3 regions of the Streptomyces sp. NPDC051452 genome follow, and region 2 is predicted to be linked to each of the others. Evidence: riboswitches for the same ligand, from Rfam matches in the RefSeq annotation. Region 2 holds a riboswitch; each other region holds the start of a gene.
The links. A riboswitch is a leader RNA that binds a small molecule or an ion and turns the genes downstream of it on or off. The one in region 2 is predicted to bind cyclic di-AMP.

Region 1 (4,305 bases), on a different contig from region 2:
TCGGCAAGATCGAGGCGGAGGTGGGGCAGGTCCACGCGGCCGTCGACCAGGACGGCGTGGACGGTCTCACGCTCGTCGAGCCCGGGTATCTGATGCCGCGCCCGACCCTGCCCGCGGTCCGGGTCGCCCGGCGCGACGACCTGTGGCGCGCGCCCATCAGCAAGGTGCTGCTGCGCCACGCCACCCTGACCGACGACGAGTTGGCGGCCGTCGCGCGGGCGGCGGTGGGCTCGCTGGCCACCGTCACCATGTCGGGGCCGGGGACCGTGGAGCTCCAGCCGCACGGGGTGACCAAGGCGACCGGTCTCGCGCTGGCCGCCGAACGGCTCGGGGTCGAGCCGGAACAGGCCCTCGCCTTCGGGGACATGCCCAATGACATCCCGATGTTCGACTGGGCGGCCCACGGGGTCGCCATGGCCAACGCGCATCCCGAACTCAAGGCGGTGGCCGATGAGATCACCCGGTCGAACGAGGACGACGGCATCGCCGTCGTCCTCGAAAAGATCTTCCCGACCGGCTGACCGGCTGACCGGTGACCGGCTGACCGGCACCTTCCCTACGTCGGTGCCGGTGCGCCGTCCCTCGGTGCGTGCCGCGTCAGTACGCGCCGAACACGTTGTCGATCGACCCGTAGCGCGCGGCCGCGTAGTTGCAGGCGGCGGTGATGTTCGCGACCGGGTCGTAGATGTTGAACGAGGTTCCGGCCACGTGGTACGCGTTGAAGGTCGGGTCGATGACCTGGAGCAGACCCTTGGACGGGATGCCCTTGGCCGCGTTGGAGTCCCACAGGTTGATGGCCGCCGGGTTGCCGGACGACTCCCGGATGATGTTGCGGTAGATGCCGTTGTAGGTACCCGGGATGTGCTTCTGGGCCATGATCGCGAGCGACTCGCGGATCCAGCCGTCGAGGTTGTTCGGGTAACCGGCGGGCGTGGTGGACGCGGTCTTGGCCGCCGGGGTGGCCGCGGAGGCGCTGGCCGCGCCGATCAGCGGAAGGGCGAGCACGGCGGCGCCGGTGCCGAGGACGGCGAGCTTGCGGACGAGGCGGTTGGAGCGAACGCGGCGGGGCTGAGCGGCAGCAGGCATGGGGAAGTTCCTCTCCGGCGCCTGCGAGGTGAGCTGTCGGGTTCGGGCGGGGAGGTGCCCGGTCGCGCTCCGGTAGAGCGCGACTTAACCCCTAGCCGTTCCGGTGCGACATGTGCCGTCCGGTCCGGCGACTTACCTGGTTCCCCCGCTCCTGCCCTGCGAATGAGTTCGTCGATGGGTATGCGGGTGGCGGCAGGATTAGGCGTCCACCCGATGGCCGGGAACGTATGCGAGAGCACATGTCGGGAACAAGCACCGGATTCATACAACGCACTATTTGACCTTGATCGGGGCCGTATGAGGTACTTGATCCTTTGCGGTTGCCAACCCTCAACTCGCCGATGGCAAACGGGAAAAGGTGTCTCCGGGCGGGTGGGGTGACGCCGGGGGCCACGTGACCCAACTCACGAAATAGCAAAACCCTGCAAATCAGACATGAGGGATTAGGGCGATTCGCTCCGAAAATTGGACAGTGGGGGGATCCGTGACGCGCCGTCGGTCGTTCTCGTCATGACCGGGGGCGCGCGGATGGGATCGGGCGGCGCGGGAAGAGGGGAGAGGAGGGGGGAGGGGGAGGAATGGATCGCGCGGGCGGATCCGGCCGTGGTCGCGCACCCCTCCGGGGGGTCCCGGCGGACGGCCGGCGGGGACGCCGCGCCGCTCCGCTCACCCCCAGGTCGCGACAAACCCCGCCGAGTCATGTTAAGTCGAGAGGTATCCGCCCTTACTATCCGATCAAAACCATACCGGTCATGATCCGATACGGCCCGGGCTGGACCGGTGGGCGCTATCGGTGATCGAAACAGGACCGGATACGCTGACTTGAGTGATGGCAGCGACCTATCGACAAACCGTGTAATCGCCAGCAGACACCAGCAGACAGGAGACCCCTCGTGACCGTCGTCGGGCCGTTCGGGCTGAGCGTGCGGGACCAGGCTCTGGAAGCCGATGTCCAGGTGGGATTGGCGGCTGTCGAGGAGGGGCTGCTCGAGGCCACGAAGAGCGAGGTCCCCTTCATCACGGAGGCCGCCCAGCACCTGGTGCGGGCCGGTGGGAAGCGGTTCCGGCCGCTGCTCGTGATGCTCGCGGCGCAGTTCGGCGATCCCTACGCGCCGGGCATCGTGCCGTCGGCCGTCGTCGTGGAGCTGACGCACCTCGCCACGCTGTATCACGACGACGTCATGGACGAGGCGGCCGTGCGGCGCGGCGTGGACAGCGCCAACACGCGCTGGGGCAACTCGGTCGCGGTCCTCACCGGGGACTTCCTCTTCGCCCGCGCCTCCCAGATCCTCGCCGACCTCGGCCCCGAGGCGGTCCGGGTGCAGGCCCTCGCGTTCGAGCGGCTGGTCACGGGCCAGATCCTGGAGACCGCCGGTCCCTCGGACGGCCGTGACCCCGTCGAGCACTACCTGGACGTGCTCAGCGGCAAGACGGGCTCCCTGGTGGCGGTCGCGTGCCGGTTCGGCGCGATGATGTCCGGCGCCGACGAGCGGGTCGTCGACGTCCTCACCCAGTACGGCGAACGGCTCGGGGTGGCCTTCCAGCTCGCGGACGACGTCCTAGACATCGCCTCCGACTCCCACGAGTCCGGCAAGACCCCGGGCACCGACCTGCGCGAGGGCATCCCGACCCTGCCGGTGCTGCGGCTGCGCGAGCGTGCCGCCCGCCTCGGGAAGCCCGAGGACATCGCCCTGTGCGAGCTGCTGGACTCCGACCTCAGTGACGACGCCCGGCACGCCGAGGCGCTGGCCGCGCTGCGCGCGCACCCCGCGCTGGAGCAGGCCCGCCGGGACACCGTCCGTTACGCGGAGGAGGCGCGGGCCGCGCTGGCCCCGCTGCGGGAGTGCGACGCCAAGACGTCCCTGCTGGAGCTCTGCGACGCCGTGGTGCACCGCGCTGGCTAGCCCCACCACCTGCGGCCTCACCGGGGCAGCGCACACCGGCGCTGCCCCCACCCGGGACGCCCCCACCGGCCACCCCGCAGGCCCAACCGGCCACCCCGCACGCCCCGGCGACCACTCCGCACGCCCCGGCGACCACACGGCATCCCGCACACACCCCGCGCCCGCGCCCCCGCCCCCGTCCTCGACCGCCTCCCCTCCCGCCCCGTCCCCTACGGGTCGGGATACCAGGGGACCCCGCGTGTCATACCCCAGGCGTACACGGAGTTGGCTCCGTGGTCTGACGCTTCGACACGGCGGATTTGGTCAGATGGAAACCACGGACATCACCACTCCTCACCGATTCGGGTGAGAATGGCGGCTTAGGTGGACCAGCGTGAGGACAGCCGCCGCGGACGACGGAGGTAAGGCACACATGGCACCGTACGAATCCGACGACGCACCGGCCGCCGCACGGGACGAGGACGCTCCCTCCGGCCGGCGCAAGGCCGCGCGGTACGCGGTCCCGGTCGCGGTGGTGGGGGTGGCGGCGGCCACGATCGGGCTGGTCCCGGCGCTCGCCGACTCCGGCGACCCCGACCTGCCCAGGATCAGCGCTCAACAGCTCGTGGAGAAGATCGCCAAGTCGGACGTACAGCAGCTGTCCGGCACCGTCCGGGTCAGCACCGACCTGGGACTGCCCGACCTCGGCGGGCTGGGCGGCGGCTTCGCCTCCGGGGCGACCCGGGGCTCCGGCGACGGCTCCTCCGCCGACCCGCGCGCCAAGCTGACCGAACTGGCCACCGGCACGCACACCCTGCGGGTGGCGGAAGACGGCCCGGACCGGCAGAAACTGTCCCTGCTTGAGCAGGGCGCCGAGTACAGCCTCATCCACGACGGCAAGGACGTCTGGGGCTACGACAGCAAGAGCAACCAGGTCTACCACTCCACCGACGCGGGCACCGGCAGGCACCACCAGGCCGAGCCGCCCTCCACGCCCAAGGACCTCGCCGACAAGGCGCTGAAGTCGGTGGACGACACCACGTCCGTCACCGTCGACGGCACCGAGCGGGTCGCCGGCCGCGACGCCTACAAGCTGCTGATCAAGCCCAGGCAGTCCGGCACCACGGTCGGCGCGATCAGCATCGCCGTGGACGCGAAGACGGGGCTGCCGCTGAAGTTCACGCTGACCCCGAGGAGCGGCGGCGCCGCCGTCGTCAACGCGGGCTTCACCCAGGTCTCCTTCGCGAAGCCCGCTGCCTCCACGTTCGACTTCACCCCGCCCAAGGGCGCCAAGGTCACCGAGGGGGACAAGGAGTCCGGGGCGCGGGAGCACGGC
Region 2 (4,305 bases):
CGCGCCCTGCCCGCCCTGCTCGTCGCCGTCGGCGTCCTCTACGGCCTGCTCGCCCCCGAGGACTTCACCGCCGTTCCGTTCTTCACCGCCGCCCCGCTGATCGCGGCGTCCCTGGCCTCGCTGCGCACGACCGTCCTGACCGGCATCGCGGCCCTCGCCGCGGCGTACGCCGTACATGCCGAGGCCGGCATCCACCCGGCCGTGACCGCCGTCACCGACGTGGTCACCGTGGCCACCGTCGCCCTGTTCGGCGTGGCCATCAACCGGGTGGTCCGCCTCGGCGATCGGCGGCTCGCCTCCGCCCGGGAGATCGCCGAGGCCGCCCAGCGGGCCGTCCTGCCCCAGCCCGCCGCGCGGATCGGGGGCTTCGAGATCGCCGCCCGCTACGAGGCGGCGCGCCGGGACGCGTTCATCGGCGGCGACCTGTACGCCGTGCAGGACAGCCCGTACGGCGTGCGGCTGATCGTCGGGGACGTGCGCGGCAAGGGCATGGGCGCGGTCGCCGCCGTCGCCGTGGTGATCGGGGCGTTCCGCGAGGCCGCCGAGCAGGAGGCCACGCTGGAGGCGGTCGCGCAGCGGCTGGAGCGGGCGCTGGCCCGTGAGGGCACGCGGCGGGACGGCATCGACGCGTTCGAGGGGTTCACCACCGCCGTCCTCGCCGAACTCCCGCACGACGACGGCCTCGTCCGCGTCGTCAACCGGGGCCATCCGCCGCCGCTGCTGCTGCACGCCGACGGCACCCTGTGCGTCCTGGCCACGCGCGAACCGGCGCTGCCGCTGGGCATGCGCGACCTCGGCCGGTGGCCGGACCGGACGCTGGAGGCCGGCTTCCCGAGCGGAGCGACCCTGCTCCTCTACACCGACGGCCTGTCCGAGGCGCGCGACGCCCACGGCCGGTTCTACGAACCCGAGCGACGGCTCGCCGGCCGGACCTTCCCCGGCCCCGGCGCGCTGCTCGGCCGGCTCGCCGAGGAGGTGCGGCGGCACTCGGGCGGCGGGACGGCGGACGACATGGCCCTGCTCGCCGTGCGGCAGCCGTAGCCCTGCTCGTCATACGGCAACCCCGCCCCGCCCGCCGAGGGCGACCCGCCGGGGTTCCCGGCTGAGTCATCATCAAAACCTCCGTGACTCCTGAGCCGAGGTCAACTCGCCCGGTTTACCGCGTTGTTGGCCGATAAGTCCACGGTGAAAAGCGCTAAAGATCAAGCCGGACGGCTTGGAAAGTACCTCGCGGGTCTATTAACGTTCGATAACGCAGCGCGGTCGTCACAGCCGTCACCCGAGGCGGCTCCGTGCGCACGCGCCGAATCCCGCAAGGGAACCGGGGAACCACCACCTTGGGGTGAATCACGCGGAACGCCGACGTGGACTCGACGAGTCCACGCCCGGTATACGCGCGTAGGAGACCTTCCCGCTCCGAACCCGTCAGCTAACCCGGTAGGCGGCGGAAGGAAAGGAGTGCGCCCGCGTGGCGTCCAACCGGCCTGCCCCACAAGCCCCGTACATACCCGCGGAAGCCGAGCCCGACACCTTCGGATACGGCTCCTACCGTGCCGACGAGGGCCCGTGGGAGGACTGGAACCCCACCGAGGACTCCGTCACCCCGGTGCGCGGCCGGCACCGTGTCGCCAAGCAGCGCGGCGGGTTCGCCCGCAGCTCCACCGTCCTCGGCGTCGGCGTGATCGCGGCGGTCGGGGCGGGCGGCATGGCCAGCGCCAACACCGGCAAGCCGCCGGTCTCCCTCTCCCTGCCGGACCTGCCCTCCGTCGGCTCGCTCTTCGAGCACGACTCCGCCCCGGCGCCCGAGGCCACCACCGGAGCGCTCGGCGGCGTCGGCGTGACCTCCGCCGACGCCGAGCGGAACACCGACGCGGGCGAGACCCTGCGCAGCCGGATCATGGCCCAGGCCGAGCAGCAGCAGAGCAAGGCCGACAGCAGGGCCACCGCCGCGGCGCTCGCCGCCGCCGAGAGGCAGAGCGCGGACGCCGCCGCCAAGGCGAAGAAGGAAGCCGTCGCCAAGGTCGCGGCCGCCAAGAAGAAGGCGGATGCCGTCGCCGAGAAGGCCGCCGAGACGAAGCGGCTGGCCGAGCTGGCCAAGCAGTACAAGCTGCCGACGCCCTCGTACACGATCACCTCGACCTTCGGCCAGGCCGGGTCGATGTGGTCCTCCGGCCACCACACCGGTCTCGACTTCGCCGCCCCGACGGGCACCATCATCAAGGCCATCCACAGCGGCACGATCACCCAGGCGGGCTGGGCCGGCTCCTACGGCTACCGCACGGTCCTCACCCTCGACGACGGCACCGAGCTGTGGTTCTGCCACCAGTCCTCGATCGGCGTCTCCGTCGGCCAGAAGGTCGGCACCGGCGACGTCATCGGGCGGATCGGCGCGACCGGCAACGTCACCGGCCCGCACCTCCACCTGGAGGTCCACCCGGGCGGCCAGGCCGCCGGCATCGACCCGATGGCGTGGCTGCGCGGCAAGGGCCTCACCCCCTGAGCCGTCCACCGGCCCCCGAATACACCCTTTGCGGGAACTTGGCGCCGGCGGCGGAATGAGGTCGTCCGCTGTCGGCGTTGAAACAAGGCATGACCTCTCTGCGCACACTCGGCTCCTCCGACCTGCGGGTCTTCCCCCTCTGCCTCGGCGGCAACGTCTTCGGCTGGACCGCGGACGAGCAGACCTCCTTCGCCGTACTGGACGGCTACAGGGCGGCCGGCGGCAACTTCGTCGACACCGCCGACAGCTACAGCGCCTGGATCGAGGGCAACAAGGGCGGCGAGTCCGAGACGATCATCGGTAAGTGGGTCAAGGCCCGCGGCAACCGCGACGACGTCGTCATCGCCACCAAGGTCAGCCAGCACCCCGAGTTCCGAGGTTTGTCCGCGGCCAATATCAAGGCCGCGGCCGACGCGTCGCTGCGCCGGCTGGACACCGACCACATCGATCTCTACTACACCCACTTCGACCAGCCCGAGGTACCGGTCGAGGAGATCATCGGCGCGCTGGACGAGCTGGTGAAGGCGGGCAAGGTCCGGCACATCGGCGCCTCCAACATCACCCCCGAGCGCCTCCAGGCCTCCCTGGACTTCTCCGACCGCGAGGGCCTGGCCCGCTATATCGCCCTCCAGCCCCACTACAACCTGGTCTCCCGCGACACCTACGAGGGCCCGCTGCGCGATCTGGCCGCCCGCGAGGGCCTCGGCGCCATGCCCTACTACTCCCTCGCCTCGGGCTTCCTCACCGGCAAGTACCGCCCCGGTGGACACGTCGACAGCGCCCGCGCCGGCAGCGTCGCGAAGTACCTGGAGTCCGAGCGCGGCCGACGCGTGCTGACGGCCCTGGACGACATCGCCGCCGCCCACCGGGTCGCGGTCGCCACGGTCGCCCTGGCCTGGCTCGCCGCCCAGCCGACGGTCGCGGCCCCCATCGCCTCGGCCCGCACACCGGAACAGCTCCCGGCCCTGCTGGGCGTGGCCGACCTGACGCTGTCCGACCAGGAACTGAAGCAGCTGACGGAGGCGTCGGCCTGACCTGCGGACACCGCCGAGCGCGCCACGGGGACCGTCCCGCGGCGCGCGCCCGGTCCGCTCCCCGGGGGGGCGTCCGCTCAGGTCCGGTACGGGTTGTAGGCGGGGTATGGCGCGGCCGGATACCCGTACGGCGGCGGCGCCCCGTGCATCGGCGCCGGAACCGAGGCCCTGGCCGCGTACTCCAGTGCCGGCCGCGCCAGGCCCCTGAGCCGCCACAGCTCGGCCAGCAACTCCTGTTCCCGTAGGACGAAGTCGGCCCGGGCGCGCCCCTTGCGCCCCTGGTGCCGCAGGAACGCGAGCGAGGTCGCACACGCCTCGTACCGGGCCACCGCCCGCGCCGCGGGCCGGCCCCCGAAGTGGTGCCGGGCGTACTCCCGGGCCATCCGCCGCGCCCGCATCGAGCCGAGGGCGAACGGCTCGGCCGGTCCCAGCCAGCCGGCCAGCACGTACGCCGGCAGCTCCGCCCGCACGGTCCGCAGCTCCCGCTGGCGCGTCCAGATCGCGAGCCAGGTCAGCAGCGCGAACGCGGGGACCATGAAACCGCCGTAGACGGCGAAGAAGCCGTACGGGCCGAAGGTGGAGGAGCCGTTCCAGAGGGCGTGCGTGCTCATCGCGAGCAGCAGCCCGCCAAGCGGGAGCAGTACCCGCCGCAGCCGCTGCCGCTCCCCGGACAGCGCGGCGATGCCGAAGCCGATGCCGGTCAACACGGTGAACAGGGGATGCGCGAACGGCGACATCACGATGCGCACGAAGAAGGTCGCGGCGGTGACG
Region 3 (4,305 bases), on a different contig from region 2:
GGTCAAGGGCAACGGTCACTTCGAGCTGGTGCAGGGGGCGGGCGGCTCGCTCAACGGCACCACCAGCTTCGAGCGGACCAACTACTTCGAGACCATGCCGGCCCACCAGCTCGAACTGGCCCTCTGGCTGGAGGCCGACCGCATGGGCTCGCTGCTGGCCGCCCTGGACGAGGAGTCCATGGAGAACCAGCGGGACGTCGTCAAGAACGAGCGCCGCCAGCGCTACGACAACGTGCCCTACGGCACCGCCTTCGAGAAGCTGACCGCCCTCTCCTACCCGGAGGGCCACCCCTACCACCACACGCCGATCGGCTCGATGGCGGACCTGGACGCGGCCACCCTGGAGGACGCGCGCCAGTTCTTCCGCACCTACTACGCGCCGAACAACGCGGTGCTCTCCGTGGTCGGCGACATCGACCCCGAGCAGACCCTGGCCTGGGTGGAGAAGTACTTCGGCTCGATCGCCTCCCACGACGGCAAGCCCGAGCCGCGCGACGGCTCCCTGCCCGAGGTCATCGGCGAGCAGCTGCGCGAGGTCGTCGTGGAGGAGGTCCCGGCGCGCGCCCTGATGGCCGCCTACCGGCTGCCGCAGGACGGCACGCGCGAGGCGGACGCGGCCGACCTCGCCCTGACCGTCCTCGGCGGCGGCGAGTCCTCCCGCCTGTACAACCGGCTGGTGCGGCGCGACCGTACCGCCGTCGCGGCCGGTTTCGGTCTGCTGCGGCTGGCCGGCGCGCCCTCGATGGGCTGGCTGGACGTGAAGACCTCCGGTGACGTCGAGGTACCGGTCATCGAGGCCGCCATCGACGAGGAGCTGGCCCGGTTCGCCGAGGAGGGCCCGACGCCCGAGGAGATGGAGCGAGCCCAGGCGCAGTTGGAGCGCGAGTGGCTCGACCGGCTCGGCACGGTCGCCGGCCGAGCCGACGAACTGTGCCGCTACGCCGTCCTGTTCGGCGACCCGCAGCTCGCCCTCACCGCCGTGAAGCGGGTTCTGGACGTCACCCCCGAGGAGGTGCGGGAGGTCGCCGCGGCCCGTCTGCGGCCCGACAACCGCGCGGTCCTCGTCTACGAGCCGAAGTCCCCGGAGGCCGTCGAGGACGCCGAGGTGCCGCAGGACCCCGAGCGCGAGGCGACCGTGGAGGCCGGCAACGAGAGGACGGCCGCGCGGGCCGGCACCGAGGGTGCCACCGCACAGGCCGGTAACGAGAACGAGGAGACGGCCAAGTGACCGAGCTCGCCACCATGGACTTCCACCCCCGGCCGCAGCCGGGCGACGCCAGGCCGTGGGGCTTCCCCGCCCCCGAGCGCGCCACCCTCGACAACGGTCTGACGGTGCTGCGCTGCCACCGCCCCGGCCAGCAGGTCGTCGCCGTCGAGGTGCTGCTCGACGCACCCCTGGAGGCCGAGCCGACCGGCCTGGACGGCGTCGCCACGATCATGGCGCGGGCCTTCTCCGAGGGCACCGACAAGCACTCGGCCGAGGAGTTCGCCGCCGAACTGGAGCGCGCGGGCGCCACGCTGGACGCGCACGCCGACCACCCCGGTGTCCGCATCAGCCTGGAGGTCCCGGCCTCCCGTCTGGCCAAGGGCCTCGGTCTGCTCGCCGACGCCCTGCGCGCCCCGGCCTTTTCCGAGAGCGAGGTCGAGCGGCTGGTCCGCAACCGGCTGGACGAGATCCCGCACGAGCTGGCCAGCCCCGCCCGCCGGGCCGCCAAGGAGCTCTCCAGGGAGCTGTTCCCGGCCACCTCGCGCATGTCCCGCCCGCGCCAGGGCACCGAGGAGACGGTCGAGAAGATCGACGCCGGCTCCGTACGCGCGTTCTACGACCGCCATGTGCGCCCCGCCACGGCCACCGCGGTCGTCGTCGGCGACCTGACCGGTATCGACCTGGACGCGCTGCTGGGCGAGACCCTGGGCGCCTGGACCGGCACGCCGGGCGAGCCCCGGCCGGTGCCGCCGGTGACCGCCGACGACACCGGGCGCGTGGTCATCGTCGACCGGCCCGGCGCGGTCCAGACGCAGCTGCTCATCGGCCGCGTCGGCCCGGACCGGCACGACCGCGTCTGGCCGGCCCAGGTGCTCGGCACCTACTGCCTGGGCGGCACGCTCACCTCCCGCCTGGACCGCGTCCTGCGCGAGGAGAAGGGCTACACCTACGGTGTGCGCTCCTTCGGGCAGGTCCTCAGGTCCGCCCCGGATGGCACCGGCGCCTCGATGCTCGCCATCAGCGGCTCGGTGGACACCCCCAACACCGGCCCGGCGCTGGACGACCTGTGGAAGGTGCTGCGCACCCTCGCGGCGCAGGGTCTGACCGACGCCGAGCGTGACGTGGCCGTGCAGAACCTGGTCGGGGTGGCGCCGCTGAAGTACGAGACCGCGGCGGCCGTCGCGAGCACCCTGGCCGACCAGGTCGAGCAGCACCTGCCCGACGACTTCCAGGCGACGCTGTACCGGCAGCTGGCCGCGACGGGCACGGTGGAGGCCACCGCTGCCGTCGTCAACGCCTTCCCGGTGGACCGGCTGGTGACCGTCCTCGTCGGGGACGCCGCGCAGATCAAGGCGCCGGTCGAGGCGCTGGGCATCGGCGAAGTCACCGTCGTCGCCGCGGAGTAGCGCCACGCGCGCGTGGGGCCCTGACGACCTACGGGCCGTCAGGGCCCCACGTTGTCCCACTCACCCTCCCAGATGCCCGATTTGGGGCGGAGGTTGCCTGTCTGGCCTGTGGGATGCGCTACAAATACCCGGATCCGTTTGAGGATCGGAAGCGCGCCTACGTACCTTCATCCGGACTGTTCGTCAGGCAGTGCGCCGCGCCCGCGGCACCGGACAGTCATCGCCGAGTCCCCGTACGGCGCGAGCCAGGGGAGCCGGGGACCCATCGTCCCTGGGGTGAATCGGGCGCCCGCGCGTGAGCGAGGGGGCCCGTAGGAGACCTTCCTGCTCCGAACCCGTCAGCTAACCCGGTAGGCGAGAGGGAAGGAAAGGACCAGCCACTTCATGGCGTTCATGTGCGCCACCGGGAAGCACCGCAAGCCCGGCCGGGTCAAGCGCACCACCGCTCAGGCGGCCGGTATCGCGGCCCTCACCACCACCGGTGTCATCGGCACCCTCGCCGCGTCCCCGGCACTCGCCGCCGAGAACCCCGTGGAGCAGACCGGCCTGACGCCCGTGCTCACCGTGAGCGACGGCGTGGCCGAGCAGATCGACGCACAGGCGACGGCCCAGCAGCAGGCCGCCGAACAGCAGGCGGCCGAGCAGGCCGCGGCGAAGGCGGCCGCCGAGAAGGCGAAGCTGGAGCGCCAGGCCAAGGAACGCGCGGCCCGCGAGGCGGAGCGCAAGCGGCTGAACGCCTTCGTCGCCCCGATCGCGCACTCCTACGTCTCCACGGGCTACAAGGCGAGCAGCTCCCTGTGGTCCTCCGGCTCGCACACCGGCATCGACTTCCACGCGGCCAGCGGCACGACCGTCCACGCGGTCGGTTCCGGCACCGTGGTCTCCACCGGCTGGGGTGGCGCGTACGGCAACGAGATCGTGATCCGGATGGCCGACGGCATGTACACCCAGTACGGCCACCTGTCGTCCATCGGTGTCACCGTCGGCCAGAAGGTCATGCCGGGCCAGCAGATCGGCCTGTCCGGCGCGACCGGCAACACCACCGGCCCGCACCTCCACTTCGAGGCCCGGACGGGCCCCGACTACGGCTCCGACGTCGACCCCGTCGCCTACCTCCGCAATCACGGAGTGAACGTCTGACGCCCACGCCTACGCCCACGCGCGCGTGGGCCCGAGCACCGCACCCGAAAGCCCCGGTCCACCGAACCGGGGCTTTCGCCGTTTTCGGAAGATCGCCGCCAGGGCTGCCCTGAAGGCCGCCACCCGGTCCGCCGCCATGGTCGCGGCCGTCAGTCATGGCCACCGTCTCCACCGCCCCGCGTCCAAAAAATAAGCATGGATCAGGAACTGCCATCGGAAATTCCGGTCTCTTGGAATAGAGTCACGAGAACATACGTCCATCGTCGGCGTTTCACGGGGATTAAGACGGAGGTCGGTCATGCGTATTCCGGCGCACTCGGTGTGCACGGCGATCCGGGACGACATCGTCGCCGGCGTCCACGAACGCGGCAGCCGCCTCACCGAGGAAGTACTGGCCCGCCGCTACGGCGTCTCGCGCGTCCCCGTCCGCGAGGCGCTGCGCACCCTGGAGGCGGAGGGCTTCGTGGTGACCCGCCGGCACGCGGGCGCCTGCGTGGCCGAGCCCACCGAGCACGAGGCCGCCGACCTGCTGGAGATGCGCGCGCTGCTGGA

Region 1: linked by a shared signal. The riboswitch ahead of ACIBA9_RS24935 (transglycosylase SLT domain-containing protein) and the one ahead of ACIBA9_RS36765 (M23 family metallopeptidase) in region 2 are both predicted to bind cyclic di-AMP.
Region 3: linked by a shared signal. The riboswitch ahead of ACIBA9_RS27105 (M23 family metallopeptidase) and the one ahead of ACIBA9_RS36765 (M23 family metallopeptidase) in region 2 are both predicted to bind cyclic di-AMP.

Annotation. Positions count from the first base shown of each region.
Region 1 is NZ_JBITEB010000011.1:169,335-173,639, reverse strand. It holds gene ACIBA9_RS24940 (HAD family hydrolase) at 1-521, shown strand, start outside; gene ACIBA9_RS24935 (transglycosylase SLT domain-containing protein) at 598-1,086, opposite strand; cyclic di-AMP (ydaO/yuaA leader) riboswitch at 1,090-1,270, opposite strand; gene ACIBA9_RS24930 (polyprenyl synthetase family protein) at 1,980-2,990, shown strand; gene ACIBA9_RS24925 (outer membrane lipoprotein carrier protein LolA) at 3,403-4,305, shown strand, end outside.
Region 2 is NZ_JBITEB010000026.1:46,041-50,345, forward strand. It holds gene ACIBA9_RS36760 (PP2C family protein-serine/threonine phosphatase) at 1-1,041, shown strand, start outside; cyclic di-AMP (ydaO/yuaA leader) riboswitch at 1,292-1,461, shown strand; gene ACIBA9_RS36765 (M23 family metallopeptidase) at 1,469-2,500, shown strand; gene ACIBA9_RS36770 (aldo/keto reductase) at 2,590-3,534, shown strand; gene ACIBA9_RS36775 (PrsW family intramembrane metalloprotease) at 3,612-4,305, opposite strand, start outside.
Region 3 is NZ_JBITEB010000013.1:112,630-116,934, forward strand. It holds gene ACIBA9_RS27095 (M16 family metallopeptidase) at 1-1,228, shown strand, start outside; gene ACIBA9_RS27100 (M16 family metallopeptidase) at 1,225-2,613, shown strand; cyclic di-AMP (ydaO/yuaA leader) riboswitch at 2,825-2,985, shown strand; gene ACIBA9_RS27105 (M23 family metallopeptidase) at 2,998-3,753, shown strand; gene ACIBA9_RS27110 (GntR family transcriptional regulator) at 4,052-4,305, shown strand, end outside.